Regions from separate parts of the Vibrio rubrogenes genome, predicted to be linked through region 2. Evidence: predicted binding sites of a transcription regulator. Region 2 holds the regulator's gene; each other region holds the start of a gene.

Region 1 (8,079 bases), on a different contig from region 2:
CCATGCTGAGTCAGATAGAACGCGGCGTATCCAGCCCAACGATTGCAAGGCTGTGGCAAATTGCGACCGGACTGAATGTATCCTTCTCACACTTCGTTGTTCCGAATCAGACAATCAATACTCAGCTTAACATCCCCAAAGTGAGTCATGAACGAGCGATTGACGACTGGGTGAATGATGACTTTTATGTCAACGTACTTTTCCCTTATGAGGCATCAGTTGGCTTTGAGGTTTATGAACTCGGGCTGAAAGAACATTACGAACATCAATCAGAAGCTCACAATCTGGGGGTTATTGAGCACGTTATATGTGTGACTGGTCGAATGGCTATTTACTGTGATGACACCTGGCACGTCTTGGGGGAAGGACAAGGGATTCGTTTCAATGGCGCACAACCTCATGCATATAAAAATATTGGCAATGGTCGCGCCATTTTTCACAACATCATTCATTATCCGGCTGCGGATTACTGATTCAATTGCGATAAAAAAGACATCATCATTGATTTTATTTGCAATGGATTTTAGAAGGTAAATCATGACTAAGAAAATATTCTGGGAAAACCCCTATCAATCAGAATTAACCTCTCACGTGACGAGTATCGATGGTCAAATTATCGAATTATCCGAAACGATCTTTTATGCAGAATCCGGCGGTCAGGAAAGCGATCACGGCACCATCGGCGGCATTGAAGTCATTCATGCCGAGAAAGCAGGGACACGTATTCTTTATACGCTCAAGTCTGCCCCACCTTTCTCCGTTGGAGATAGTGTCATGACACGAATAAACTGGCCCCGAAGATATGCGCTGATGAAGCTCCATTTTGCCGCTGAGTTGGTACTTGAGTGCTTTTATCAGCATCTGACCATTGAAAAAACAGGGGCGCATATTGCCGAAAACAAAAGCAGGATCGATTTTTATTATGACGGCAATATTGGAAAATTAGCTGAAGAGATAGAAAAACAAGTACAAGCAATCATTGATGCGGATCTTGCAATTGAAAGTCGCTTTTCCGACATCGGTAAGGAGCGAAGATATTGGAAGATTGACGGGTTCTCCGAGGTTCCCTGCGGCGGTACGCATATCCGTAAAACGTCTGAAGTTGGTAAAGTCAAATTACGACGAAAAAACCCGGGGCGAGGAAAAGAACGAGTGGAAATTACCATTGAATAACAGTTTAGCTCACCAGTGACCAAGCGAATTCAATTCATAGCCAAGTATAGACGTTGAACCAAAGGGGATGCGATTTACAGTTGATTTTAAATTAAAATACCACACATGCAATCCAAACCGTATGTTGTGAGCTTTCTTTAAAAAGTTCACAAAGCTAGTTTAAGATCTATGGTAATCAACTACTCTTTGTCTACCACCAACCTTATCTACCTCTTTGAAAATATGACTGAATAAAAGAATTGATTGTTACCACATAAAAATGTGTTCCTATTACTAACTTGGATAAAGATGGTAACTGTATTGAATTATTCAGTTGAAATGTGGATAAATTACCCTACTACTGTGATCGCTGGAAAACCAGAACCAAGAGCTCATCGAGCAGGCCTAAATAACTGTTCCTAATTATGCTCCACTTTCATCGAGCCATGACCGCCATCAGGAAATGGTGAAACATTATCGATAAAGTAACGGACCCGCTGTAATAACTGTAATAATTGCCACATCATTTTACACTGATGATTCCGGGTCACTGTTTCATGCAAGGCGTACCAAAGCTTTTCTATTTTGTTCATCCGCGGAGAATAAACCGGCTGAAACAACAAAAGGTTCACTTCCATTGCCATTAACTCGATGCTCCAGCGGGAACATTGGTAGCCAAGGTACTGTGGGTTCAGTTCAATCAATGCTTTTAGGAAGAATGATTAAGCTTTTCCGGGCAGGAGGCTGGAAAAGTATAAACCGTTATACCGCAGACTGCGGCTCACGTTCTACGCATAAACACTCACCTCAATCAAATTTGAATCCGGGTCCAAAAAATAAACAGATTGGATCAGCCCGCTCGCCCCAGATTTTTCTACCGGCCCTTCTAAAATTTCAATCTCTTCACTGACTAAGTGATTAACGACATCACCTAAAGGCCAGTCAGAGATTAAACACAAATCTCCCGCACCGACCTGCGCTGCGTTTCTGGTTTCTTGGCCTAAGATTTGAAAGTTGATCTTTTGACAGCCAAATTTCACCGCTTTGCGGCCATTGGCAAATGAGACTTCTTCCATGTGTAGCACGCGCTTATAGAACTCTACCGACCGTTCAATATCCGAAACCGTCAAAACGATGTGATCAATATGACTAATCAAAATGTATCTCCTGTCTTCCTTGTGTTCGACGAACACCCTGTTTAAGAGAGTAACATTCGGCAGCCGAGGTATTTATCGCGTCAGGTCAGTTGCCGACACATGATGTGCGATTGGTCTTGAAAGCCGAGTTGCTGATAAAACTGTTGCGCGGATTGATTAAAGGCCATTACCTCAAGCCTGATTTGCGCAGCACCTTGTGATTTTGCCCACCGTTCACAGACGGACATCAGTTTTGTACCGATACCGGAAGCACGATGTTTCTCATCAACGACGATCGTTCTGATACAGCATATCGGACAGCTGACGATAAATGGAATCGTTTCATTTTTGGTGATCGTTGCGGTCAGAAAGCCAACAACCTGACGCTCTGTCTCCGCCAGCAAAAAAAGCGTTGATTCGTCATTCAACACATTCAGCCAGAATGGTTTATCAGCGGCTGAAGGCTTTTTAAATGCCAGCGGTGCATTCTCAAAGTGTAGCATTCCGATTTGCTCACTTAAAACCAACACCGCGTCTAAATCTGCTATTTCCGCGTTTCGAATTTTCATCATGTCCTTTGATCTCAGCGTGTTCGGCAAATACTATCCAACAGCATCAGTATCACTGGTTGAACACTTGACTCACTTCGAACTACATTACCCTGTGAACAACGTTGTTTTCAACTATCCAGCCAAAGAAAAAAGCCCCGACGATACAAGTATCATCGGGGCCTTATCGAAATAAGTGGCGCGCCCTACAGGATTCGAACCTGTGACCACATGCTTAGAAGGCACGTGCTCTATCCAACTGAGCTAAGGGCGCGTTACGGGGTGGGATTATACGAATTCACCTGAGTAAATCAATGAGTTTCTCTAATTGAATGTTTTAAATGCCTAAAAAATTGCCAGCTTGGGAAAAGGCTCAGAAAACATATCGGAAGCAAACGTTTGCTTATAGATGTTCTTCGAAATATCTGCGACAATGCGCGCAAAAATTTTGCTATTCTTTTGTTTCGCGACTCATGAAGGTAAGCCATGACTGCTCAAAATATTGATGGAACCCTAATTTCCAAAACCGTTCGTGCTGAAGTCTCTGCACGGGTGAAAGCAAGAACCGATGCTGGGCTTCGGGCTCCGGGACTTGCCGTGGTTCTTGTCGGGGAAGATCCTGCTTCCCATGTTTATGTCGGGAGTAAACGTCGGGCTTGTGAAGAAGTCGGCTTTATTTCAAAATCGTTCGATTTACCGGCCAATACCACCCAACAAGCGTTACTTGAGTTAGTTGATCAGCTCAATGCAGATCCAAGCATTGATGGTATTTTAGTTCAGCTTCCCCTCCCTGCCGGTCTTGATGCAACTCAGGTTCTGGAAAGAATCCTGCCGGATAAAGATGTCGATGGTTTCCACCCTTATAATGTCGGACGTCTTGCACAACGGATTCCGACCCTCCGTTCATGCACGCCAAAAGGGATCATGACACTGCTTGAACGGTACAACATTGACCCACGCGGCAAACATGCGGTTGTCGTCGGAGCATCCAATATTGTCGGTCGCCCGATGACACTCGAATTACTATTGGCTGGATGTACTACCACGACGTGCCACCGCTTTACCAAAGACTTAGAACAATTTATCCGTCAGGCAGAGATTCTGGTTGTCGCAGTCGGCAAGCCACATTTTATTCCGGGTGAGTGGATTAAAGAAGGCGCTGTTGTGATTGATGTCGGTATCAATCGTATGGATGATGGCAAACTGGTGGGTGATATCGAGTATGACGTTGCCAAAAATAAAGCCAGCTATATCACCCCGGTTCCCGGCGGTGTCGGGCCGATGACCGTCGCTACTCTGATTGAAAATACCATGCTCGCTTGTGAACAGTTCCACACTGATGCGTAGTGAGATGTTTATTGATATGAACAACACCTCATATCATTGATGAGGGTTCATAGCACAGATGTAAAAAAGGCTCCGGTAAGGAGCCTTTTGCATATCGGTTCTCGTCCGGCTAATTCATAATGATTCGATCCGCAAGGTGGCTGACCGCAAGCGCAAAATAATAAGAACGGTTCCACTTCATCAGCACGTTATAGTTGTTATATACCAAATAGACGCGCCCCTGCTCATCATCGGGAGCGATGAGCCAAGCCTCAATATCCTGTTTCAGTTTAGGCAGCGGGCTACCGTCATAACGTGTCACGCCCAGCTCACTCCACTGGTGAAGCATTTTACCCTGATCTTTGCCCCGTCCACTCAAGCCCATATCGAATCCACGCGGTAAATGCACCTGACGTCCCCAAATCATGTGTTCATTCCAGCCGGACTGACTCAGGTAATTCGCCGTTGATGCGAATACATCGGCTCTCGTGCCCCAGATATCTTTTTTCCCGTCGCCGTCACCATCGGCAGCGAAGGCCAGAAAAGAGCTCGGCATGAACTGGCACTGCCCCATCGCTCCGGCCCATGAGCCTTTCATTGCCTGCGGTGTGATATGTCGCTGTTCAAGGATTTTCAGTGCGGCCATCATTTCGCTGCGGAAGAATCGTTCACGACGCCCGTCATAAGCCAGTGTCGCCAACGCATCAACAACGTTGTATCCGCCGGTGAGCGAGCCAAAGTTACTCTCTACCCCCCACAGAGCGACGATATAACGAGGTTGCACACCATATTGTTTCCCGATTCTCACCAGCTCATCATAGTGTTCCTGATAGAGCTTTTTCGCCTTAGCGACTTTCCAGTCCGGCACGGCACGAGGAATATACTCGTCCAGAGTGAGCTTTTTCTCCGGTTGATTCTTATCGGCAACAATCGCTCTGGGACGGTAGGTGACCTTCTCAAAAGCTGCATTGATCGTTGCTTGGCTAATCCCTTCCTGCTTCGCTTGTTGTTTGAGGCCATCGACATACTGTTCGAAGCTCTCTGTATTGGCATAGAGGGGACAACTCAGAATCAATCCCAATCCAACTGACCATAATTTTTTCATTTTCTCTCCTCTCATCCTGATAAGTCTTCGCTACTACTGTTCGTGTCGAGCTGCTTTCCTTGCTTTATAGCTTTCTAATAAATTTTCCGGTGGCGGCGGTAGTTGTAAGAAAAACCCGTCATCGATGAGTGATGCTTTCACTTTTTCAATATCAACGTTTGCAAGGCTTTTCCCTGCCAGACTCATCGTCATCACTAAAACCGGCCGTCCGAACATCTGTAGCAGTGCTTCCGGAACTTTCGAGAAATCGTCTTTTTTCTCAATGTATAAATAGGTGCCTTCTTTTTTAGGACTTTTATAAATAGAACAAAGCATTACTGAGCCTTTTGTATATTTCCCGACCAGAATGTCAAGACTTACGATCTCAACACATAAAGTTAACCTAGTTTTGAGGTTAAAAGCGTCAATTAAAAGTAAGATATCTTGCTGAGTTTGAGCTGTGACTATAACATGACAGCCCTACTTTCAGGCAATGCCCTTTCTAAAGTGTTTTATGAGTTGAGGCCCAAATTACCTATGTCAATCACACCTGATCTTAAAGGTAGTAGTTTTACACTCTCCGTGTTACATCTTGCAGACAGTGAAATTTCAAAGTCCGTCGAGTTCTTGAAAGAAAAAGTGACTCAGGCACCGGCATTTTTCACCGCTGCGCCCATTGTGCTCAACATTGCCCAAGTTGACGGTGAACTTGATTTTCACCAGTTAAAACATGGGATTCATGAGACGGGCATGGTGCCTGTCGGCATCACGGGTGTCCGGGATAAGCGCACGCAAAATCTCGCATCCGAAGCCGGCTTTGCCGTTCTCACTGCCAGCAAGTCACCAAGTCAGGCACCCGCAGCAATCACACCGACTAAGACCATCACCACCCCGATCCGTTCCGGTCAACAGGTCTACGCGAAAAATTCTGACTTAGTCATTCTCAATCACGTTAGTGCCGGTGCTGAAGTGATTGCCGATGGTTCAATTCATATTTACGGTAGCTTACGCGGCAGAGCCATTGCCGGCGCCAGCGGACAACAGCAGGCGAAAATATTCTGTCACGATTTACAGGCTGAATTAATTTCTATCGCAGGTAATTATTGGCTCAGTGATCAAATTTCGAGTGAACACTGGCAGACAAAAGCGATGCTCAGTTATCATGACGGCACGCTCCACATTGAACCAATCACTATTTAAATCCTACTCAAAGGAAACTTAAGTAAATTTAAGGGAAACAAATGGCACGCATTATTGTTGTTACATCAGGTAAAGGCGGTGTTGGGAAAACGACATCAAGTGCAGCAATTGCCTCCGGTTTGGCAATCAAAGGCATGAAAACCGCAGTCATCGATTTCGACATCGGCTTACGTAACCTAGACCTCATTATGGGGTGCGAGCGCCGGGTGGTGTATGACTTCGTGAATGTCATTCAGGGCGAAGCAACGCTCAATCAGGCGCTGATCAAAGATAAACGCTCTGAAAATCTCTTTATTTTGCCTGCATCTCAAACCCGGGATAAAGAAGCTCTGACGCATGATGGTGTCAAACGTGTGCTTGATGAATTAGACAGCATGGGCTTTGATTTTATTATCTGTGACTCTCCGGCAGGGATTGAACAAGGCGCGCTCATGGCTCTTTACTTCGCAGATGAAGCCATTATCACCACCAACCCCGAAGTCTCTTCCGTGCGCGACTCCGACCGCATTCTTGGTATTCTCGATTCGAAATCACGTCGTGCCGAACAAGGTCTTGAACCGATCAAACAACATCTGTTACTGACCCGCTATAACCCCACTCGCGTCAGTCAGGGAGAAATGCTGAGTGTGGAAGATGTCGAAGAGATTCTACATATTAAATTACTGGGTGTGATTCCCGAAAGTCAGGCAGTGCTCAACGCATCAAATAAAGGGGTGCCGGTGATTTTTGATGATCAGTCGGATGCCGGTCAGGCTTATCATGATGCGGTAGAGCGCCTGACAGGCAACGATCTGGCGTTTCGTTTTCTGTCTGAGCAGAAAAAAGGCATTTTTCAACGATTATTTGGAGGTTAAGAACGTATGTCATTACTGGAGTTTTTCCGCCCGAAGAAGCAAACCTCCGCGAGTCTTGCGAAAGAACGTTTGCAGATTATCGTTGCCGAACGCCGTAGTCAGAACGATCCGGCTCCGAACTATCTGCCGCAGTTGAAAGAGGATATTCTGAAAGTGATCGCAAAGTATGTTGCCATTGACCCTGATATGGTTGAACTGACTTTCGAACACAAAGGCGATGATCTGTCTGTACTGGAACTGAATGTCAAATTGCCGGAAGAAGAGAAGTAACTCACTCGAGCACGACGGCCGCTCGCCATCATATAATCGGTATCAGCACCGGTTATATGATGATCTTCCGCTGATGCGCATTTCACCTTTCAATGACAACTCACCTTCATCGCACACCATTAAATGGCTGACACCATCTCGTATAAGGTATCGCCCAACGCTTCTTTACGCCATCCCTGCATGAGATCCGGTAAATATTGCGGATCGGTCTGCATCTTCCATACCCAGCCCAGTAATTGATTCAACTGCTTACGGGAAGCAAGAAACTCCGGAGATAACCCCAGCTTTTCAGACTGCACGTTGACTTGATCTTTGAGCCGTTTAAACAGCTGTTTATATCCGGGATAATCTGAAACAGGAATAATACGTGCCGGATAATCAGCTTCGCTGACCGCCTGCCCTTCTTTGACCAGTTGGCTGATTTTTGCACCGTGGCGTTTCACCGAGCGAGGATCAATACCTTCTGCTTCCATCCGTTTGAAGTTGACTAATTCCAGCCGGGCAATGGT
Region 2 (8,079 bases):
CCGTTAACGGTGCTTTGTTGTTCAGGCTCAATGACCAAATGGGAGTGTATACTTTGGGGCATGTATACGATAGGGGGAAGCTTGTTCAACAAATTAAATTTGCCGAGCCAGCTCATCGCGTCTTGCCTGAGAAATCACTGACCAGTGCTTTCCTTCAATCGCACCTTCTAATGCCCATAAGAGCTCTAGCGGTGGTTGTGTAGAAGGATGAGAGTTCAAAATCGCTTTATATGCACTGAGAGAACCTCTCTGATGAAGTTCTTCAACGGAATGAATACCTGCTTTGCGTAGCATCCGTTCGGTTGCCAGGCGAAGATTCGGTAGATCTTTCAATCGTTGCGGTTTTGTCTCTACATGAGTCGTTTTTTCATCTTTTGCATTCAAATAGGCTTGTTTGGCGATATTAAGAATCGTATTGACATCATCCCAATAGTCAGCGGGAAGTGCAAAATACTTAGTCACAACAGGAAAACCGCGCTTTGTATACACATAAGGTTCAAAACCTTTTGCTTTAAACGTTTCCAGTGAGTGACTGTCTGCTCGTATATGTAGTTTGTCTTGAACGACAAGTGCAAACATTATGTCGTTTACGAAAATACCAAACCCGCCGAACATTGAGCGTGATTTGACACGGCCCAGTTGTTCAAAAAGCCGCATTGAATCTCTAAGAATTGGTTTATCCATGCTTTACGTCTCGGTGTATTTTTAAATGAATACGCCACCAAAGTCAGGTCCGAGAATTTAGCAAAAGAATGCAGGAAGTATGTTAACAAAACGTCAAATGATTGACGAACATGAAATGCATTTTTGCCATCGGTAACCCCGCTACCTATCATCTTCATGGTTTAGGCCGGAGGCTTTGCGTCCCATCTTTTCAGATGGTTTGCCCTGTGCGTGACACTTTTCCAGTACGGAATTATGAAGTAACTATCCTAATAATCACTCCACAATGTGTGATTCTAGTCCAATTAATAAAGGTTATCAATAGAAAGAAAGTGGTTGGAGGAATGACCTCCCTCCAACAAAATGTCAATCAGGTGTTAATTTTTGTTTAAATCTTTAACGGTATTGCGTTCCACAATTTCAGGATGCATTTCAAACGTACGGCGCTCATGTTCTTTACTTTTGATCCGTTCCAATAAGATTTCAAAAGCATTTTTTCCGACCCGACGTTTCGGTTGGTGAATGGTTGTCAGTGGCGGAGAAAAATATTCAGAGATCTCAATATTGTCGTAACCGATTACCGAGATATCTTCAGGAACCTTGATGCCTCTTTGTTGTAAACGGCTCATCAGTCCCAAAGCCATCGTGTCATTGAAGCAAAAAACCGCAGTGGGTTGTTCATCCATCGCAATAATTTTATCAGCCGCCAAAACCGCAGTATCACACTCAAAGTTGCCTTCCAGAATCCAGTCTTCATTGGGCGTCAAACCCACTTCAGCCATCGCTCTGCGGAAGCCCTGAATCCGCTCCAGACAAGCTGCTTTTGACAACTGTCCACTCAAACAAGCGATCTTGCGGTGACCTTTATCAAGCAGATATTTAGTTGCAAGATAGCCGCCTTCTTCTGAATTATCGATAATTTTGTCAGCTTGAGAGCTTTCTGGGCCCCAGTCCATAATGACTTTGGGAATATCATTATACGCTTCCAGCATTTCTAAAAGTTCGGCGGTCAGATCGGAGCACATGACTAACATCCCATCGACCCGTTTCTCAGCCAGCATCCGGATATAGTCACGTTGTTTTTCATATAAACCACCGGTATTACACAAGATGAGCGTGTAGCCTTGTCGGTAACAATAGCTTTCAACACCGTCAATCACTTCAGAGAAAAAGGGGTTGGTAGACTGCGTCACTAACATCCCGATTGTACGCGTTGAGTTGCATTTCAGACTCCGGGCTACGGCACTTGGTGCATAGTTCAGTGTCTTCACGGCTTCCATGACTTTTTCCTGAGTCGTTTCTGCCACAAATCGAGTTTTATTAATTACATGTGAAACAGTTGTTGTTGAAACTCCCGCCAAGCGGGCAACGTCTTTTATCGTAGCCATAGGTATTGTCCTGTCGCTTATGCTGAAGATCCAGCAATCCGGAGCAAATTACAATTGAAAGTTGAGTTATGAAGATTTTATCTACTGATATAATCGGATAACCCGTACTGAAATTACATTGCGAGGTTATCCGGCAATAAGGACAAAAACCGCTAAATTTAGCGGTTTTTGTCTGGTATAGAATATGCTTTAACCGCGAATTCTAGACTGCCGGTTCCGTAATAGCAATCAAAATGAGGAACTCGGCTGTTTGTTCCGAGCCTGAATCGGACTAACATAGGGAGATAGCATCATATTACAGCTCTTGTTTCACCGGTTCAGAGACGGTCGCTTCCTGATTGGCGACCCAGTTTTTCAAATAGTGCCAAAATTTTCCCAATGTTTCATGCCAATATTTCTCCGTCTGCTCAAGATAAATCGCTTTAGGGGCATATTTTATCCACGGTTGCGCTATATTTTTATAAGACAGGTAGTTGGTCGGTGCCGGGATTGGATTGAGTCCGGCAGATTGAAATTCATGCAATGCGCGATCCATATGACTGGCAGATGTGACGAGTACTAATTTTCTCGGTCCGACAAAACTTGCGGCTAACTGGGCTTCTTCCCAAGTATCTTTCGCACTTTCCAGTAGCACGATATCTGATTTTGCCACACCGAGTGATAAGGCAACTCTTGCCAACATTCGGGCATGACTGAATAGGGTACCGCCGGCATATCCGGAAAGAATCAGGCGAGCCCCCGGGTACATCCGCATAATCCGGATACCTTCTGTGAGTCGCATCAGTGCTGAGCGACTAAGCTGAGATGTCGGTGGGAGCTGATCATCGACGACATGACCACTGCCGAGAACCATGATGTAGTCGATGCTACCTTCAACGGGTAAAAAGGCCGAATACTTGCGTTCCAGTGGTGCGAGAAGGCGATCAGAAACAGGTTGAAATGATGCCAGAAACAGCAATGTGTAAGAGAACAGAACAATCAGGCAACCGGTTTTCCTTTTGGTTGAAAACATAATCATCATCAAGCCGATAAAACCGATGATGAGCAGGGCGGGAAGGGGCATCATTAATGCAGATATGATTTTTTTAAGCTCAAACATATAAGAAATAGTCCGAAAAAACAGCAATTGAGATTAAAAACGAATAATCCTCTTTATTCCTGCCATTCCTATGACAGAATAGCAGCACGATTCGTTATCATAACTCAAGCTACTGTGACTGAAGATCGCAATTTCGACGATATTGCCCACAAATTTGCAAAAAATATATATGGCTCTGACAAAGGTATGATCCGTCAGATCATTGTGTGGGAAGATATTCAAACTATTTTAACATCATTTTCTCCGGAACAGTTCCCACTTTCGGTGCTGGATGCCGGTGGCGGGTTGGCACAGCTATCGCAACGGCTCGCGATGCAGGGACATCAGGTGACGTTATGTGATCTTTCTTCTGAAATGTTGCAGTTGGCGCAGACCGATATTGAAAAAAATGGTCTGCTTGCGCAGTATCGCTTTGTCCATGCGGCAGTGCAGGATATGCAACAATATATCGCCGATCCGGTTGACTTATTGATGTTTCATGCCGTGATGGAGTGGTTGGCTGACCCGAAGGATGCGCTGGAAAAATTACTGGCTCAGGTCCGGAGCGGTGGCGTTGCGTCTATCATGTTTTACAATCATCACGGATTGGTGCTGAAAAATGTCATATGCGGAAATATTCCCCATGTGTTGGATGGTATGCCATATCGCAAACGATTTAAGTTGCAGCCGCAAAAAGGCCTGAATCCAGAGGCGGTCTATCAATGGATAGAAGCTTGTGGATTCAGTATTGAGGGTAAAAGCGGTATTCGTTCATTCAGTGATTACATTGGTAATCGCCAGAATATGGGGGAATACAGTGAAGAAGATGTACTGGCGCTTGAAAGGCAATTATGTCGGCAAGAGCCCTATTTATCTCTGGGCCGTTATATTCATGTATGGGCCAGAAAAAAGTAAAAATGATGGAAACAATGATAGACGAATTGGCGCAACAAGCCGAAGTACAACCAATCGATGAATTGGTTGGATGGGTCAGGCAGCATGACTTGTCTCTCAACCTGGATACTGAGCGGCTCGCTTTTTTGATTGCGATTGCCGTATTGAGTCGGGATCGATTTGATGACGAACTCGGTGAAGGGGAATTACATGATGCATTTGCAATCGTTACTCGATTCTTTGATGAGACCGGGGAAGCGTCCGCTTTTCGGGCCAATAACGCGATCAATGATTTGGTTCACCAACGGCTTATCCGGCGTTTTACCAGTGAAGTGACCGATGGTGCGAGTATCTATCGGTTATCACCATTGGCGATTGGCATCACTGATTATTATCTGCGTCATCGTGAATTTTCTAAACTGAAACTATCGATTCAATTGTCGATTGTTGCTGATGAAATGGCCAAGGCCAAAGATGCTGCTGAAAAAGGTGGCACTGTATCTCACTGGCAAAAGAATGTTTATGGGGTTTTGAAATATTCCGTGGGTGAGATTTTTGATCAAATCGATCTCAACCAGCGGGTAATGGATGAGCAGCAACAAGAAATTAAAGAACAGATTGCCCAGTTGTTGAACAAAGACTGGCGTGATGCGATTCAGAACTGTGAATCACTCTTGTCAGAGACATCATCAACGTTGAAAGAGTTACAAGACACGCTTCAGGCTGCCGGTGATGAAATGCAGACGCAGATTCTTGATATTCAGGAATGTGTTTATGGTGAATCCGAGCTGGATTTTATTGAGGAAATATTATTTCAGCTACAAATTAAACTAGACCGAATTATTAGTTGGGGCCAACAGGCCATTGACTTATGGATCGGTTATGACCGTCATGTCCATAAATTTATCCGAACCGCAATTGACATGGACCAAAACCGTGCGTTTAGTCAGCGTTTGCGTCAATCAATGAATGACTACTTCGCGGCACCTTGGTTCCTGACCTTTGCCGATGCGGAGCGCTTTATGGACATGCGGGATGAAGCCTTGGTTCTCCGGGACGATGAAGTCACAGGGCAGGTTCCCGAAGATGTTGAATATGAAGAATTTCAACAGGTCAACGATGTGTTGGCAGAACAGATTGGTGAAATGCTCACCGTGCATAAAGATCAAGGTACACCGATTGATCTTGGCATCATTTTAAAGAATTACCTCACAGAACATCCAAGAACGCATCATTTTGATTTAGCCAGAATTGTGGTCGATCAGGCAGTTCGGCTGGGATATTCAGCGTCTGATTATCAGGCGATTCAGCCAGATTGGCAGGCAATCAATGAATTTGGTGCAAAGGTACAAGCAAATGTCATCGACAGATATGAATGAATATATGCCAGAGAAACTGGTCAAAGCACTTTCCAATCCGCTATTTCCGGCATTGGATAGTTTATTACGTGCCGGCAGGCATGTTTCCGGTGAAGATATGGATAATCACACATTTTTGTCCGATTTTGAGCCTGAGCTGGCCCAGTTCTATCAGCGTTATAATACCGAGCTGGTTCGGGCCCCTGAAGGTTTCTTTTATTTAAGGCCGCGTTCCACATCATTGCTCAATCGGAGCGTGTTATCTGAACTCGACATGTTGGTTGGCAAGGTGCTTTGCTTTTTGTATCTCAGCCCTGAGAGACTGGCCCATGAAGGGATTTTTACCCATCAGGAATTATATGAAGAGTTGCTTACGCTGGTCGATGAGAAAAAGTTGATGCGCTTGGTGACTTTCCGGGCCGGCGGGTCGGATCTGGATCGGGAAAAGCTGTTTGAAAAAGTCAGGACGTCGTTACGAAGACTGCGCCGAATGGGAATGCTAGTCGTTCTGGGAGAGAGTGAAAAGTTTCGGATTACCGAAGCAGTGTTCCGCTTTGGTGCAGATGTCCGTGTCGGTGATGACATGCAAGAAGCGCAATTGAGATTGATTCGTGATGGTGAAGCGGTTGTCCCTAGCCGGGATAGTCATGAAGTGGTGGAAGATACCGATGAGGAGACAGCAGAAATCTCATCAGGAGCATTAACAGGATTTGAAGGTGAAGCATGATTGAAAGAGGTAAATATCAATCGCTGACCATGATCAACTGGAACGGTTTTTTTGCCCGTACGTTTGATATTGATAATTTGGTCACCACACTTTCCGGTGGGAATGGTGCAGGGAAATCAACCACGATGGCGGCCTTCATTACCGCGCTGATCCCTGATCAAAGTCTGCTGCATTTTCGTAATACCACCGAAGCGGGCAGTTCCCAGTCGTCGAGAGATAAGGGGTTACACGGCAAACTTCAACCCGGTACTTGTTATGCAGCGTTAGACGTTGTCAACTCCCGTAAGCAGAGAGTGTTGTTCGCTGTCCGGCTACAACAGGTTGCCGGTCGGGATAAAAAAGTCGATATTAAGCCGTTTCTGGTTCAGGGTCTGCCCAGCCATGTTCGCCCCACTGATATTTTGATTGAAACTCTTTCAGATCAACAGGCACGGGTTCGGACCGTCAATGAAGTCAAAGATGCTGTTGCAGGCTTGGAAGGGACGCAGTTCAAAACATTTAGCTCAGTGGTGGATTACCATACCCAGATGTTTGAATTTGGGGTCATACCGAAAAAAATGCGTTCGAGTAGTGACCGCTCCAAATTTTATCGTTTGATTGAAGCCTCTTTGTACGGCGGTATTTCCAGTGCGATAACGCGTTCGCTGCGGGATTATCTGTTGCCGCAGAATGGCGGGGTGAAAAAAGCGTTTCAGGATATGGAAGCAGCACTGCGTGAAAACCGGATGACGCTTGAAGCGATTAAAACCACGCAAGCGGATCGGGATCTGTTCAAACATCTGATTACCGAATCGACCAACTATGTTGCGTCTGATTACATGCGTCATGCCAATGAGCGGCGCAGCAAAGTCGAACAGGCACTGTCATTCCGCCAGACACTGTTTGGGGCTCAGCAAACCTTAGTGACGCAAAGCGAGCTGCTGACTCGCGTTAAAGATGAACTCGATGAACTGACGGAGCAGGAATCCGCACTGGAGCAAGATCACCAGAGTGCATCTGATTACCTACAACTGGTGCATAACGCATTACGTCAGAAAGAAAAAATCGAGCGCTATCGGGAAGATCTGGAAGAGCTGAATGAGCGGCTGGAAGAACAACTGATGGTGGTTGAAGAGGCTCAGGAACAGACGTATGAAGCTGAGCAGCATGCCACGATTCTAGAAGATGAAGTCGATAGTCTGAAGTCGCAACTGGCCGATTATCAGCAAGCACTGGATGTGCAGCAAACCCGAGCTCTTCAATACCAGCAAGCCGTTCAGGCTCTCGAAAAAGCGAAAGCTGCGCTGGATGATGACAGTCTCACGGCTGAAAATGCATCGCAGAAAATTCAGACCTTGAATCAATCACAGCACGAGATGACCGAGCGAGTTTTGCAACTGAAACATCGTCTGGATATGTCAGCCGCTGTCGCCACTCAGTTTGAACAGGCATTTCAGTTAGTCCAATCTGTGCTCGGTGATGTGGCGCGTCATACCGCCTATGAACACGGTGTAACCCTGATTGAGAAATCACGACAATGCAAACAACTGATTGCGCAGGAAAAACAGTGGTACACCCGTCAGAGTGAAGTTTCCCGTCAGTTGGAGCGCCAGAATAATATTGCGGCACTGGCCGATGCCTACCATCAGGAACATCAGGAAACGCTTGATGATGAATCGACGATCAATGAAGCGCGTGAGAAACATCAAGAAGTCCTGGATGTTGTCGAAGAAGAACTGATTGCACTTCGAGAATCACGTAGTGATTTGCGCCGGAATCAGGAAGATGTTCGGGCGCAAATTCAGCGATTAGAGAAGATTGCCCCACAGTGGATTGTCGCGCGTAATGCATTGGATGATCTGCGTGAACAGAGCGGTGAAGCGCTGGAAAACTCACAAGCTGTGTTTTCTCATATGCAGCACACGCTGGAACGGGAAAAACAGCAGACATCAGAGAAAGAAAAATTAGCATTACAGCGTCACAATCTTGATC
Region 3 (8,079 bases), on a different contig from region 2:
CATTGATGGACTGAGTGGTATAACTCACGACCTCAGCCCCTTCATTCGACGCATCATCCGCTTCTTTTGCTGCTGTCGCTGCATTTTGCGCGTTATGAGCAACTTCAGACGCTGTCGCTGCCATCTCATTCATCGCTGTTGCAAGCTGATCCACTTCCAACATTTGAGATTGCATTCCTTCGGCTGAGTGACTCGAATGATTTGCAATGATTTTGATACCGTCCAGAATATCACGGCTAATTTCTTTCGACTGACTGATTTGATGCTGCAGCTTTTCGGTAAACTGGTTGAAACCAATCGCTAATGTCGCAAATTCATGATCCAAATTCGTTTCCAGTCGTTTGGTTAAATCACCCTCACCGGAAGCAATATCATCAATCGCGGTATTGAGAATACCGAGTGGACGAATCAACCGTTTAATAAGCAGGGATAGCAAGATCAAGCTGATAATCACACCAGCCAGCGTATATAGGATAGAGCTATTTCTTAATGAAGAAAGTGTACTAAAGGCGATAGATTCATCAATCACAGCACCGACATACCAATGTTCACTCGGCACCTCGGTGAAGTTAATCAGGTAGTTTTTACCGTCAATATCCACACGCTGCATACCGGGTTTCAGCTGAGCACCGGGTAGATACTCGGTAAATTTCTTACCATTATATTCCCGATTGGGGTGTGCAATCGTTTCCCCTTTCTCCGTCACGATAAACAGGTGGCCGGCATCAAAAAGGTTCACAGAGTTCACGACGTTCGAGAGGCCCGAGAGATCCAGATCATAATACATCCCTCCGACCCACTGACCATTTTTATAAACAGGTGTCGCGATAGAGATAATGATTTTCTTCGACGTAAAGTCTATATAAGGTTCGGTGACGATCATTTTCCCTTGGTTTTTAACATCAATGTACCAAGGTCGTTTCCTCGGATCATAATCCGATGTTGGCTCCCAGTTATCATCATTTTCGATCACTGCACCATCATCTGTATACCCTAGCCCGACAGCCACAAAATTTGATTTGAGCGTGGGTGTTTCTAACACATTCTTGACATAATCCCGATTGTTGGGATCCAATTGAATAATTTCAGTCATCGAATGAGCCATCCCTTCTTTCGCTTGCATATCAGTCGTGATACTGTTCTTCACACCTGAGACTAACTCTTGCAAACTACTGTAAACCAAGGACTCAAAACTACTTTTAACCGTTCTTAATTGTTGCAAGGACAACAACAAGATCGTCACGATCAAAAGTAGCGATGACGCTGCTACTATCTTTTGGCTAAACCTCATAGCAAACCTCTCTGACACCACAATAAAAACCACACTTATCAACGCGACAAATGTGAAAACAAATATTAAACATACAAGAAAATAATCTCTTCCATTATGAATGATTATCTGTGTAAATGCCGAATTTTATGATGCAGTTTGCGAAGGTTCATCATCAACCTCACCAGCGGGTAAAGCATGCCAAACTGCTTTTACTAAAGTCGCCAGAGGGATGGCAAAAAATACGCCCCAGAATCCCCACATTCCGCCAAAAACCAGCACAGCAACAATAATGGCAACCGGATGAAGATTAACTGCCTCAGAAAACAGAACGGGGACAAGCACATTACCGTCAAGCGTTTGAATAATGCCGTAGACGACTAAGAGCCAATAAAACGGTGGCGTAAATCCCCATTGAAAAACACCGACAATCGCAACCGGAATCGTCACGGCTGCCGCACCGATATAGGGGATAAGAACAGAAAAACCGACAGCCACAGCAAGTAGCACTGAATATCGTAAATCCAGAATAGCGAACGCAATGTAACTCACCCCCCCGACAATCAGTATTTCCAACACTTTACCACGGATATAGTTTGAAATTTGTTCATTCATTTCGAGCCAGACTTTGGTCACCAGTTTCCGGTTTCTGGGCATGATATTACTGGCCGTTTTGAGCATCTCTCCTTTATCTTTCAGGAGAAAGAAAATCAGCAACGGGACCAATATCAGGTACACTGCCAATGTAGCAATACTCACCAGAGAAGCCAGCGACCCTTTGACAACACTTTCACCAAAATGCAGAGCCTGATTCTTAATGTTGTCCATCATCGGTTCAACAATCGCCAGATCAGCCAACTCTGGGTATTTCTCAGGCACAGTATTGATCAGATGTTGTAACTGACTATACATACCCGGAATATCATTAATCAGATTGCCGACTTGATTCCAAATCGTTGGAATCAACACGAATACGGCAACCAACATCAAACTGACGAACACAGCAATGACCAGAATCACACACAATGTTCTTGGTATACCCAACCGGACCATTTGAATGATTGGCCACTCCAGTAGATAAGCCAAAACAATTGCAACCAGAAGCGGAGCAATTAAATGCCCCATAAAATAAATAATCAGAAACCCGAAGAGTAACATCGCAAAAAGACTAACGGCATGAGGGTCAGAAAAGCGCCGTTTGTACCACCGATTCAACATATCGAACATGTAATTGACGTCCTTTTATCACTTTAAGTTGAGCGTAATCATCGAATTACTTACATTCCGTGGATATATGCACACAGACCGATGTGGTCTGAAAATATTCTAAGCTGTTTTTTTACAGATATTGTCAGGCATGAGAAAGCCTGCCTCATCTCTGAAATATTGTTTTCTGGCATTGATATTACCCCATAAAACAAAGAAGATAAGGCCGCACTATGTGTGTTAATCGGGGGGAAATAGCGTTTCATGCTTTCACTTGATGCTTACTACAGGACTGTTATTGTATAGTGTTTTACAACGTATGCCACCGTTAATGATACCGTAAAATAGGAAAACAGATCGCAAAAATCAGTCTGCTGCCTATGTCGGTAAGTCGGGGAAACCAATAACGGAAGAAAAGGTCTTATAGTCAGGACTGCAAAGGAAAAATAGTATTAATATGATGAGTCTACCCATCCGAAGTTTACTCTGTTCATGCCTGTCTGTATCGATGTTGTTGTCTGCATCTGTATCAGCTGATACCAATGACCTTCCTGATATCGGCACGGTCGCTGGCGCAACACTGAGTATTGATCAGGAAGAACAATATGGCGACGCTTACATGCGTATCCTCCGTAGCAAACAACCAATTATCAATGACCCGGTATTAAATGAATATATTAATACACTGGGACACCGCTTGGTTTCACATGCCAATGATGTGAAAACACCATTTACTTTCTTTTTGATCCGCAATCGAGAAATCAATGCGTTTGCCTTCTTCGGCGGTCACGTTGCGCTGCATTCAGGGTTATTTTTACACACCCGGACAGAAAGTGAGCTCGCATCTGTCATGGCTCATGAAATTGCCCATATTACCCAACGCCATCTCGCCAGAAGCATGGAGGCAGAAGCAAAACGCTCTCCGGCAACCATCGCGGCACTTGCGGGATCGCTCCTGTTAGCAATTGCTGCCCCTGAAGCGGGTATCGCGGCAGTCACAGCGACAACTGCAGGCTCCGTTCAGAGTCAGATCAACTATACTCGGGCGAATGAAAAAGAAGCGGATCGTTTTGGCATTGAAACATTGGCAAAATCGGGATTTGATCCCTACGCAATGCCACGATTTTTTGGCAAATTATCTGAAGAGTATCAATACTCCAGCCACCCGCCGGCAATGCTGCTGACTCACCCATTACCGGATAGCCGGATCACCGATAGCCGGGCCAGAGCGCAACACTACAAGCATGTGAATCTCCCTTACACCAAAGACTATCAATTAGCCCGGGCCAGAGTTGTCGTGCGCTATGCGGATATCGACGACAAAGCGGCACTGGACTGGTTACAACGCCAACGGAAAAAGAACGACCCGATTATTCAAGCAGCCTGTGATTACGGCACCGCACTGGTCTATCTAGACAATAAACAGTACGATAAAGCAGCGCCTATTCTGGAACGTCTGCTCAAAGCAGATCCGCAAAATAATTTCTACCTTGATGCGGCATCCGATATCTATATTGGGCAAGATAAACCCAAGCAAGCTATTCAATTACTCGCACAGGCGCTGAAACAGTCACCTCATAATTCAGTCCTGATGATTAACTATGCCAATGCTTTAATGGCGGCCAAGCAATATCAGCATGCTGTACAGACGCTGCAACGCTATACCCACAATCACCCAGATGATTCGAATGGCTGGTCTCTACTCTCACAAGCCAATAATCATATAGGAAATCAACAAGAAGAATATGCAGCACGCGCTGAACTATTTGCGCTGAAAGCAGACTGGGATCAGGCGATCCAGTATTATACCCGTGCCAGCCAGCTCGCCAAGTTAGGCAGTTTAGAACAAGCCCGCTACGATGCAAGAATCGACCAGCTCATCACTCAGCGGGAACAATTCCTCGCTTTACAAAAATAATCAGTTGAAGGAGTCACTATGTCAGTCGTCATTTATCACAACCCCAAATGCTCAAAAAGCAGAGAAACACTTGCCCTTTTGGAAAGTAAAGGGATCCAGCCTCAGGTGATCAAATATCTGGAAACCGAGCTCACGCCGTCGCTCCTAAAAACGCTCTACTCACAACTCGGTGTTCACAGTGTCAGGGATATGATGAGAACCAAAGAAAGTATTTATAAAGAATTAGATTTAGCCCGCGAATCACTCAGTGACGATGATTTGTTTCAAGCAATGGCCGAACACCCGAAACTCATCGAACGCCCGATCGTCGTTGCCAATGGCAAAGCCCGTCACGGTCGCCCTCCCGAGCAGATACTCGATATTCTATGAGCCATCGGATTATTGTGCTCTATTACAGCCGCCACGGTTCTACTCTGACTCTGGCGAGACAAATCGCACGAGGTATCAACGCGATTGCTGGCTGTGAAGCATTACTGAGAACCGTCCCGGACATTCCACCTTCAGCAGAACCGCCATCGGATCCTTATCTGACATGTGATGAATTAAAAGATTGTGATGGTTTGGCAATGGGAAGTCCGGTCTGGTTCGGTAATATGGCAGCGCCACTCAAGCACTTTTGGGACGCAACCACACCACTATGGATCAGTGGTGCGCTGATAGATAAGCCAGCATGTGTCTTTACGTCGTCTTCATCGTTACACGGTGGTCAGGAATCGACATTGCAAAGTATGCAATTGCCCTTACTTCATCATGGAATGCTCATTGTCGGCATCCCCTACAGTGAACCGGCACTGCATACGACTCAAAGCGGAGGCACACCGTACGGTGCCAGTCACCTTGCCACGGTATCCGGTCAATTGAGCGCAGATGAAAAAACACTGGCGCAACGACTTGGTCAACGCCTTGCCTCACTGTCAATGAGGCTCAATCCTCCCGCTCAGAATCCATAAAAAAGGGCCTGAATATGGCCCTTATTTTGTTATGGCGTATCTTGGGAGTCCTGACTCTGGGGCAAATTATCTTGTGAAGCGCCGGTTTGAGAATCATCGTCGTTTGATCGCTCAGAAACCGGGGGCTCACGCCACTGATATAGCAATGTAGATTGACCAGTCTCTGCTGGCGGACTGGTCATCGCCTGAGAATCAACATCATTCACGGACTTCTTTTCTGTCGCATCCTTAGGCGAATGCTCTTCGGACAACGGTTGGTCGGTCGGTGTTCCGTCAACGGTTGTCTCTTCGGATGACGTGGATTGCTCTGCTTGCATATGCTCAACGGGTTGCTCTTCTAAATCTGCAGCCTCATCAGCTTCAGGCAGTCGTTCAATCAAATTGAGTGAGGCAAGCTCCTGTTCAAACGCTTCTTGAGTGGTTAACAAATGAACCCGGAATGTCACCTCATCCCCTTGAATTTGAATGGTGTCGACACTTGCCACAGAACTTAACTGATTGAGCGCTTGTTCCAGTTTGAAAAAGTGGACAGCGCGGCTTAAATGTTTCACATTGAGAATCATGGAATGAGACGATTGTCCGGCAACAATTACGCGATTTTTCTTGGCATAGTACTGCGTCAATTCATCAACCAACTGTGCGAGTTCATCATTACCACTCAGGCTCCCGCCCATTGGTGGCACAGAAATATCTAACAACTTTTCTGGTGTTTGATCGTAGAGCTTCCAGTTAAGCGTGTCTGACTGAGCCCGAATAATCAAAATTGCATCAGGATGATAACGCTCACTCGCATCGCGAATCGGCTGAAGAAACTCCCCCCAGATATCCGATGCTTCAATACTGGTAATATCGTCAAAATCACCGACTGGGACGATAAGAGGCAATCCCCGTTTTTCAGCCAGTTGTTTCAATTGCTGAACATTAGCATTCGCGACATTTTCCCATGCGATATTGCGCTGGAAGTTCTGATCTTCAACGTACCAGACTAGAATCGTCGCCCGTTTTACCGGCCAAAAAGGGAGTTGAGCCTGAGTCAGCAGTGTCCGTATCTGCTTGGCACTAAACTGCATTTTGACTATCTTCTGGTCATCTTTCTGACCATAGCTAATCTGAGACAGATAAAGACGATTCTGAGACAGTGCTTTCTTAATCACTGGATTATCGACAGCATCTTGCTCCCCGGTCGCCCGAATAATCACATTCTCCATGCCCTGAATTCGAGCTTGATCTTCACCTTGTTCCTGATCAAGCTCAACTTCCGAGCGATAAATATTGACCTGAGTTGCCGCATAACCGGAAAAAGTCAGGCATAACAAAATCAGACAAGCGAAATTTCGCATAGTAATCCAAAATACATCAACAATCGTGCCCCGATCATAAGCAACTATTGGTTTCCCGGCAAGAAAACCCTGCCACAATGACAAATATTCCTGATCTCCCCCCTTACAAAAAATAGCTTCCTTGAAGCATGGCAAACGTTTCAATAAGTGATAGAATCCTCAAAATTTGTCTTAATCAGGGAAAAAACATGAAAAATGCCATATTAGGCGTGCAGATGCTCTTTGTTGCATTTGGCGCGCTGGTACTGGTTCCGCTGCTAACGGGACTCGATCCAAACGTCGCTCTCTTTGGCGCCGGTGTCGGAACCCTTCTTTTTCAAATTGTCACCCGCCGCTCCGTCCCTATTTTCCTCGCCTCTTCTTTCGCTTTCATTGCACCCATCCTCTACGGCGTTCAAGCATGGGGTATCCCTGCCACAATGGGTGGCCTGATTGCTGCCGGAGCCGTCTATGTCGTGCTAGGCGGATTAATCAAAATTAATGGCGCTGATTTTATCCATAAACTTCTGCCACCGGTTGTTATCGGCCCGATCATTATGGTGATTGGCCTAGGTCTCGCTCCGACAGCCGTCAATATGGCTCTGGGAAAAACCGGTGACGGTTCCGTCCAGTTAATCGAAGGGCAGGTTGCACTCTGGATTTCATGTATTTCTTTGTTTACGACAATTCTCATCAGTGTCTTTGCTCGCGGAATATTTAAACTGCTGCCGATTTTCGGTGGCATTATTGCCGGTTATACACTGAGCCTGATTTTTGATGTGGTTAGTTTTGAAGCGGTTGAGAATGCAGCTTGGCTTTCGCTTCCTCACTTCACCATGCCTGAATTTAACATAAATGCCATTCTATTTATGATCCCGGTTGCTATAGCACCGGCCGTCGAACATGTGGGAGATATTCTTTCTATCTCAAATGTTACTGGAAAAAATTACCTGAAAAAACCGGGCCTGCACCGCACGATTGCCGGAGACGGCATTGCAACCATCGCAGCAGCAATGGTTGGGGCGCCACCGAATACCACTTATAGTGAAGTCACTGGCGCGGTCATGCTCACCAAAGCATTCAATCCGGTGATTATGACTTGGGCGGCTGTGACTGCCATTATTTTAGCACTGGTCGGCAAACTCGGAGCCTTACTCCAAACCATCCCTGTGCCGGTGATGGGCGGGATTATGATTTTGTTATTCGGCTCAATTGCTTCGGTCGGTTTGAATACCCTGATCAAGAATCATGTTGATCTGCACAAATCGAGAAACCTGGTGATTGTTGCGGTGACTTTGGTATTTGGCATTGGTGGTATGGCCTTCGGTATCGGTGAATTCAGCTTGCAGGGAATTAGTCTCTGTGGTGTCGTCGCTATCTTATTAAATCTAATCTTGCCAGACGATTTGGGCGAAA
Region 4 (8,079 bases), on a different contig from region 2:
CACCTTCGGATTAATCATCATAAGATTCAAATTCAATCCCCATCGCGGTCATGATTGCTTTTGCTTCGGTTGGAATATCATCCGGACGATCTTTACGCAGGTCTTCATCCGTCGGCAAAGGCTGACCGGTATATGCGTGTAAAAACGCCTCACACAAAAGCTCACTATTTGTTGCATGACGTAAATTATTGATCTGGCGTCTTGTCCGTTCATCAGTCAATACTTTAAGTACTTTCAACGGAATAGAAACCGTAATTTTCTTGACCTGCTCACTTTTCTTACCATGTTCAGCATAAGGACTTATGTATTCACCATTCCAATCAGCCATTGCTTTCCCTCATTGCCCGGAACCCGTCATTATTATCAAAAAAAGTAGGTGTTAATTTTAGCTTTATTTACTGCTATAAGCAAAGACATATAGACGTCTAGAAGTATTGACGTCTCATAAAAAAATCAGTAAAGTGAGCAACCATATCCAATCTGTGTCGATTGAGATTTTCAGTCATGAACGACATTTGTCATCAAATAGGAAGGAATCACATATGAGCACTCGCAAACCTGCAACCATCGCCGTTCGAACGGGTATTGAGTCAGACACGCAGTACCATGCTGTAGTTCCGCCGATTTATCTCTCAACGAATTATGGATTTCCGGCATTCGGTGAAGTCCCGCAATATGATTATACCCGTTCCGGTAATCCGAACCGTGGACTTCTGGAACAAGCACTTTACGAACTGGAAGGTGGTCAGGGTGCGGTGATTACAAACTGCGGTACCTCAGCGCTCAATCTATGGGTCTCTGCTTTTATCGGCCCCGATGATCTCATCGTCGCGCCCAATGATTGCTATGGCGGCACGTATCGTTTATTCAATACCCGCGCCAACAAAGGCGACTTCCGGGTGCTATTCGTTGATCAATGCGACGATACCGCACTTGCTGAAGCGCTGGCCCAGAAACCCAAACTTATTTTGCTGGAAACCCCATCCAATCCGCTCGTTCGGGTTGTCGATATCGAAAAAATCTGTCAACAAGCTAAACAAGTCGGTGCTTTAGTTGCCGTTGATAATACCTTTCTGACCCCGGTCTACCAACAACCTTTATCGCTTGGTGCTGACTTTGTGATCCATTCTACGACCAAGTATATCAATGGCCACTCCGATGTGATTGGCGGTGTGATCATCAGTAAAACCAAAGAACACGCAGAACAACTCGCTTGGTGGGCCAACTGTATCGGTGCATCCGGCACACCATTCGATAGTTATATGACACTCAGAGGACTTCGCACCTTGAGTCCCAGAATGCGTAGCCATGAAGAGAGCGCTCTGAAAATTCTTGCTTACTTGCAGTCTCAAGACCTCATCGGGACGATCTATCATCCGAGCTTACCGACTCATCCCGGCCATGACATTGCGAAAAAGCAGCAAAGCGGATTTGGTTCGATGCTCAGCTTTGAATTTGCGGGAAGCTATGAAGAGCTGCAACAATTTGTCAGTCGGCTCAATCTGTTTTCATTAGCGGAGTCACTCGGCGGTGTCGAAAGTTTAATTTGTCACCCGGCGACGATGACCCACCGAGCAATGGGTGAGGAAGCGCTCCACAAAGCAGGTATCTCTCTACAACTATTACGACTATCGGTCGGCTTAGAAGATGCCGATGACTTGATTGCCGATCTGGATCAATCCCTGAATTGGATAAAGGAGAATCGTTGATGACCACCGTACGCCACCTCCATAAATTCGGAGGAAGTAGTCTGGCTGATCCGGCATGTTATCGCCGCGTGGCTCTAATTCTGAAAGAGTATTCGCAAAGTCACGATCTGGTTGTGGTCTCTGCCGCAGGCAAAACAACCAATCAACTCATTGCTTTTATTGAAAACCTAACCGTCGAGCCGCAACAGGCTCAAGAAGTTTTAGGTCAGATTCAGCAGTTTCAACGCCAGCTGATTGCAGATTTGCTCGAAGGAGAAGCCGCGCAGGCACTGACGAACCGGCTCAGTGATGAATGCATGACTCTTGCAGAACTCACTTCCCCACTGACCGCCGCCCAACAGGCCTTCGTGCTGGCTCATGGCGAAATTTGGTCATCCCGTTTAATGGCAGCGTTACTCAATCAGCAAGGATTAATGGCGATTTCACAAGACGCCAGAGCATTCTTACGCGCTCACAGAGAAACACAGCCGGAAATTGACCGTGCTCAGTCCTATCCGTTGCTCAAGGAAATTTTGGCTCAACACGGTCATCAGCGGATCGTGATCACTGGCTTTATCGCTCAAGATGAAGCCGGAGAAACGGTTCTGCTGGGTCGAAATGGTTCCGATTACTCCGCGACCATCATTGGTGCACTGGCAGAAGTAGAACGGGTAACAATTTGGAGTGATGTCGCCGGAGTCTACAGTGCTGACCCAAGAGTTGTCACTGATGCCTGCCTGCTGCCGTTACTTCGTCTGGATGAAGCCAGCGAACTGGCTCGCCTTGCCGCACCGGTTTTACACAGTCGGACATTACAGCCCGTGGCACAAAGTGCGATTGATCTGCATCTTCGGTGTAGCTATGACCCTGAAGCCGGTTCAACCCATATCGAACGGGTACTCGCTTCCGGACGGGGTGCAAAAATCATCACGTCTCTGGATGAAGTCTTGCTGATTGAGCTCAGTTTCGCGCGCGGACACGATTTTCAGCGCCTGTACAAACAGGTAATCGAGCAACTCAAGCGAGCCCAGCTCACGCCGCTTGCTTATGATAAACAAGATGACCAGTATCGCATACAGCTTGCTTACACGGCTGAAATCGCTTCTGGTGCCTTGTCTTATTTGCAAGATGCCGCTATTGAAGCAGAAATTCGTCTCAAAGAAGGCTACTCACTCGTCGCAGCCGTTGGTGCCGGAGTGACTAAAAATGCCAACCACTGTTTTGGCTTTTATCAGCAACTCAAACAGGCTCCGATTGAGTTCCTTTGTGAATCTGAATCGGAATTGAGTCTGGTCGCGATACTTCGTCAGACATCCGTAGATACGCTTGTCAGTCAACTGCATACCCACCTTTTCCAGGCGCAGAAACGTGTGGCACTCGCACTTTGTGGCAAAGGCAATATCGGTTCGAGTTGGCTCAAGCTATTCACGGAACAAAAAGCCGAGCTGGAAAAACGCCGCGGGATGAATTTTGAACTGGTCGCGGTGATCGATAGTCAGACCTACTGGTTTGATGAACACGGGATAGAACCGACAAATATCGAACACCATTTTCTTGAAGAATCCATCCCTAATGACGGTCAAGAATGGCTGCTCAAACTGGGGCAGATCCGCGGCTATGATGATGTCATCGTGCTGGATGTGACAGCCAGTGCCGAACTCGCTTCACAGTATATTCAGATCGCAGAACAAGGGATGCACCTTATTTCCGCAAACAAGGTCGCGGGTTCTTCCAGTAGTGAATACTACTATCAAGTCAAAGACTCTTTTGCAAAGATCAGCCGTCACTGGTTTTACAATGCGACGGTCGGTGCCGGTCTGCCGATTAACCATACAGTGAGAGATCTGCGGGAAAGCGGAGATGAGATTGTCGCGCTTTCCGGGATTTTCTCAGGAACACTGTCTTGGTTATTCCAGCAATATGATGGCACCGTTCCATTTAGTGAATTGGTTGATCTGGCATGGCAACAAGGCTTAACCGAGCCCGATCCGAGAAATGATCTGGATGGTTCCGACGTCATGAGAAAATTGGTGATTCTGGCGCGTGAATCCGGTCTGGATATTGAGCCCGATCAGGTCTCTGTCGAATCACTGGTCCCGGAAGAATTACAACGCCTCTCTCTGGATGACTTTCTTGATCAAAGCACTCTGCTCGACATTCAGCTTGCTGAACGTCTGGCAAAAGCGCAGCGGGAAGATAAAGTTCTGCGTTATGTCGCTCGCTTGGAGAAGTCTGGAAAAGCCTCCGTCGGTGTGGAAGCATTGCATCGGGAGCATCCATTAGCCAATCTATTACCGTGCGATAATATCTTTGCGATCGAAAGTAAATGGTATAAAGACAATCCGTTAGTGATTCGCGGTCCCGGTGCCGGGCGAGACGTCACTGCGGGCGCGATTCAGTCAGACATCAACCTACTTTCCAGCTTATTATAATAAACCCATCGTTGATCACGCATTCAATATATCAGGAGCCTTTTGGCTCCTGATTTGTTTCTAAACTATTTGTTTCTAAACTAAGAGATGTGAAAAGCCTTCATATAATCATGAATAATATTCATCTTTATATTGTTGACATGAAAAACGATTCAATAGAATATCTAGACATATAGACGTCTAAACGTCGATTACTATCCGATTAGCCATCATTCACGGGAGAGAGAAGATGGGATACTCATATGCTGGACATATTGATGCACTGAATCAAAATATTAGTGAATTATCCGGAGACATCAATGTCTCTTTTGAGTTTTTCCCGCCAAGCTCACCACAAATGGAAGAAACGCTCTGGAACTCAGTTCATCGCTTAAAAACCTTACAGCCCAAATTCGTCTCTGTCACCTACGGGGCTAACTCTGGAGAGCGAGACAGAACCCATTCCATCATTAAAGAAATCAAATCCCAGACAGGCTTAGTCGCAGCGCCTCACCTCACTTGTATTGATGCCAGTCGAGATGAATTGGCTCAAATTGCCGATGACTACTGGAACAACGGCATCGAGAACATTGTTGCGCTCCGTGGTGATATTCCACCGGGCGGCGGTAAACCGGATATGTATGCTGCTGATCTGGTCACGTTACTCAAATCCCGTCATGACTTTGATATTTCTGTCGCAGCCTTTCCTGAAGTCCACCCGGAAGCAAAAAGTGCTCAGGCTGATTTACTGAACCTCAAACGTAAAGTTGATGCCGGTGCCAATCGTGCCATCACTCAGTTTTTCTTTGATATTGAGTGTTATCTACGATTCAGGGACCGTTGTGTCAGTGCCGGCATTGATGTCGAAATCGTACCAGGTATTCTACCGGTATCCAACTTTAAACAGGCATCTCGCTTTGCCGCGCAAAACCACGTCAAAGTACCGGGATGGATGAATAAGCAATTCGACGGATTAGACGATGATCCGGTGACACGTCAGCTTGTCGGTGCAAGCCAAGCCATTGACATGGTCCGGATACTCAGTCGTGAAGGGGTGAAAGACTTTCATTTCTATACGCTGAATCGGGCAGAAATGACTTATGCATTGTGTCATACACTGGGCATCCGGCCGCAAGTATAAAACGTATTTCAAACTCTCCCGTCAAAAATGCCGACATTCTCGTCGGCATTTTTAATATCGCGTTATTTTTGATACCGCACTTGTGATATAGAAAGCTTGAACCAAATCGCTTTGAGATAGAAGGTCCAGCCTTACTCCATATCTTCCATCTTACCAAGCAAATTGCGAATGCGTTCCTGCCATGCGGTTTGCTCTTGCTGAATGTCCTGTACGCGCTGTTCCAGTTCATCACGGCTGGTTTTCAGCTGAGTCGCTTCTTCAATCAATTTCTGTTTTTCTTCTTTTAATTCTTCAACTTCCATTTGAAGGAGTGTGATTGTATCAACGGCAGTTTGAATTTTGGCTTCTAATTTCTCTAACACTTCAAAAGACATGCTTATATCCTTTACGATTCTGCGCTTGCAATAATGATTGTACCTAGTTGCTCATTCTACTCAGCCATGGCTGGAGAAACACGCTCTATATTGAATATTTTCACCATTCGATTAAAAAACCGACGTGAATTGACACAATTCTTACTTTTATTGTTCTTCGTGACGGGTTCAATCGCTCTTGAGCCCCGAAATAGCGCTGAAGATCTGAGACCGCTTTGATCAAATGCAATAATCCGCAAGCATTTCAGCAAACGTTTTCGTCGGGATATGCTAAAATTCGACGCAAATTTCTCAGTTTTCCGTCAAGATGGAGTTCACATGAAACGTGATTTAGCAATGGCCTTTTCCCGGGTGACCGAAGGTGCCGCTTTAGCCGGGTATAAATGGCTTGGGCGCGGTGATAAAAGTGCAGCGGATGGTGCAGCTGTCGAAGTCATGCGGAGTCTGTTGAATAAGACCGAGATCACGGGGGAGATTGTCATCGGAGAAGGGGAAATTGATGATGCCCCGATGCTTTATATTGGCGAGAAAGTCGGTTTGGGAGGCGATGAAGTAGATATCGCAGTTGATCCGATAGAAGGAACTCGCATGACAGCCATGGGGCAGTCGAATGCGCTCTCCGTATTGGCAGCAGCGGAAAAAGGTAGCTTTTTGAAAGCACCTGATATGTACATGGAAAAACTAGTCGTCGGGCCGGGAGCCAAAGGATGTATCGATCTCAATCAGCCTCTTAAACAGAATCTCGAACATGTCGCGCAAGCATTAGGTAAATCACTGGATAATCTGGTCGTGATTACGTTGGCTAAACCTCGTCACGAGCAAGTCATCGCAGAAATGCAACAATGGGGCGTCCGCGTATTTGCCGTGCCCGATGGTGACGTGGCAGCCTCAATTTTAACCTGTATGCCCGATAGTGAAGTGGATGTCATGTATTGTATCGGCGGCGCACCGGAAGGCGTGGTCTCTGCAGCCGTCATTCGTGCCTTAGACGGTGATATGCACGGTCGTCTTCTGCCTCGTCACGAAGTAAAAGGGGATACCGCTGAAAACCGCCAGATCGGACAGCAGGAAACTGAACGTTGTCAGCAAATGGGGGTTGAAGCCGGTAAAGTGCTGAGGATGGAAGATATGGTCCGCAGTGATAATGTGATTTTTTCCGCAACGGGAATCACCAAAGGCGACTTACTGGATGGCGTCACTCGTCAAGGGAATATAGCCGTCACCGAAACCCTGCTCATCCGCGGCAAATGCCGGACAATTCGTCGAATTCAATCGACGCATTATCTGAACAGAAAAGATCCGGAAGAACGGATGTGGATTGTCTGATATACACTATCAGTCTCTCGATATTAAACATCGAGAGACTCTCATCAGAAGAGACTCCCGTTAACCAAAAGAATCCGACTTAATATCCGATACAAAAAAAGACCGCACACTGCGGTCTTTATTAATATGTGCTACGAAAAAACCTTAAAACAGTTCTTCAGCAACTTTATACAAATCTTTGCGGACAGGACGCTTCATATTCTCGATCGCATCGATGATATCGTGGTGAACCAGATCTTCTTTCTGAATACCGACACAACGACCACCATGACCTTCCAGCAGAAGATGAACCGCATAGTTCCCCATACGAGACGCTAAAACACGGTCAAACGCTGTTGGACGACCACCACGCTGAATATGACCAAGCACAGTTGCTCGTGTTTCACGTTTTGTCGCTTCTTCAATCTTCTTGGCCAGAACATTGGCATCCATCATCAGCTCAGTCAACGCAATGATGGCATGTTTTTTACCTTTCGCGATGCCGTCTTTCAGATTGGAAATCAGCTCATCCATATTCAATCCCGTCTCCGGGGTAATGATATATTCACATCCACCAGCGATGGCTGACATGAGTGTTAAATCACCACAATGACGTCCCATGATTTCAACAATAGAAATCCGTTGATGAGATGATGATGTATCGCGCAAGCGGTCGATGGCATCAATGACGGTATTCAAAGCGGTCAGATAACCAATAGTATAATCGGTGCCGGCAATATCATTATCAATCGTGCCTGGCAGGCCGATACATGGATATCCCATCTCTGTCAGCTTCTTGGCTCCCATGTAAGAACCATCACCACCGATGACAACCAGCGCCTCGATACCATGCTTCTTCAGATTCTCAATCGCTTTTTCACGAACGTGAACCTCTTTAAATTCAGGAAAACGAGCTGAACCAAGGAATGTACCACCTCGGTTAATCACGTCAGAAACACTCGAACGCTCTAAGCGAGCAATCCGGTCTTCATAAAGCCCCAGATAGCCATCATAGATGCCGAAAACTTCTAAACCAGCGCCTAATGCAGTGCGTACAACGCCACGAATCGCAGCGTTCATCCCTGGAGCATCGCCGCCACTTGTTAATATCCCGATCTTTTTAATCATGCTCACCCTCTAAAATATTGGGAATGTCATTC

What was found. Region 2 encodes PurR, which represses purine synthesis genes. Its sites were predicted from a motif close to TNANGNAAACGTTTNCNTNA; they were not measured.
Region 1: the regulator PurR is predicted to act here: its motif matches at 3,224-3,243, upstream of folD (bifunctional methylenetetrahydrofolate dehydrogenase/methenyltetrahydrofolate cyclohydrolase FolD).
Region 3: the regulator PurR is predicted to act here: its motif matches at 6,812-6,831, upstream of AC55NX_RS00695 (uracil-xanthine permease family protein).
Region 4: the regulator PurR is predicted to act here: its motif matches at 5,858-5,877, upstream of glpX (class II fructose-bisphosphatase).

The regions. Positions count from the first base shown of each region.
Region 1 covers NZ_JCARSY010000012.1:39,001-47,079, reverse strand. Annotated here, with positions in the region: gene AC55NX_RS10810 (helix-turn-helix domain-containing protein) at 1-473, shown strand, start outside; gene AC55NX_RS10805 (alanine--tRNA ligase-related protein) at 538-1,173, shown strand; partial or broken gene AC55NX_RS10800 (IS630 family transposase) at 1,572-1,775, opposite strand; gene AC55NX_RS10795 (VOC family protein) at 1,941-2,309, opposite strand; gene AC55NX_RS10790 (GNAT family N-acetyltransferase) at 2,390-2,857, opposite strand; tRNA gene AC55NX_RS10785 (tRNA-Arg) at 3,034-3,110, opposite strand; gene folD (bifunctional methylenetetrahydrofolate dehydrogenase/methenyltetrahydrofolate cyclohydrolase FolD) at 3,323-4,183, shown strand; gene AC55NX_RS10775 (lytic murein transglycosylase) at 4,293-5,267, opposite strand; gene AC55NX_RS10770 (YcgL domain-containing protein) at 5,301-5,582, opposite strand; gene minC (septum site-determining protein MinC) at 5,784-6,446, shown strand; gene minD (septum site-determining protein MinD) at 6,488-7,300, shown strand; gene minE (cell division topological specificity factor MinE) at 7,307-7,570, shown strand; gene rnd (ribonuclease D) at 7,690-8,079, opposite strand, start outside.
Region 2 covers NZ_JCARSY010000005.1:113,777-121,855, forward strand. Annotated here, with positions in the region: gene AC55NX_RS05835 (TfoX/Sxy family DNA transformation protein) at 94-684, opposite strand; cyclic di-GMP riboswitch class I at 813-898, opposite strand; gene purR (HTH-type transcriptional repressor PurR) at 1,041-2,051, opposite strand; gene elyC (envelope biogenesis factor ElyC) at 2,347-3,177, opposite strand; gene cmoM (tRNA uridine 5-oxyacetic acid(34) methyltransferase CmoM) at 3,265-4,044, shown strand; gene mukF (chromosome partition protein MukF) at 4,059-5,402, shown strand; gene mukE (chromosome partition protein MukE) at 5,380-6,108, shown strand; gene mukB (chromosome partition protein MukB) at 6,105-8,079, shown strand, end outside.
Region 3 covers NZ_JCARSY010000001.1:138,971-147,049, forward strand. Annotated here, with positions in the region: gene AC55NX_RS00665 (methyl-accepting chemotaxis protein) at 1-1,291, opposite strand, end outside; gene AC55NX_RS00670 (AI-2E family transporter) at 1,418-2,497, opposite strand; gene bepA (beta-barrel assembly-enhancing protease) at 2,937-4,394, shown strand; gene arsC (arsenate reductase (glutaredoxin)) at 4,413-4,763, shown strand; gene wrbA (NAD(P)H:quinone oxidoreductase) at 4,760-5,344, shown strand; gene AC55NX_RS00690 (DUF8605 domain-containing protein) at 5,374-6,768, opposite strand; gene AC55NX_RS00695 (uracil-xanthine permease family protein) at 6,873-8,079, shown strand, end outside.
Region 4 covers NZ_JCARSY010000034.1:9,098-17,176, reverse strand. Annotated here, with positions in the region: gene metJ (met regulon transcriptional regulator MetJ) at 11-328, opposite strand; gene AC55NX_RS17370 (O-succinylhomoserine (thiol)-lyase) at 543-1,709, shown strand; gene AC55NX_RS17365 (bifunctional aspartate kinase/homoserine dehydrogenase II) at 1,709-4,120, shown strand; gene metF (methylenetetrahydrofolate reductase) at 4,350-5,240, shown strand; gene zapB (cell division protein ZapB) at 5,372-5,614, opposite strand; gene glpX (class II fructose-bisphosphatase) at 5,933-6,940, shown strand; gene pfkA (6-phosphofructokinase) at 7,085-8,047, opposite strand.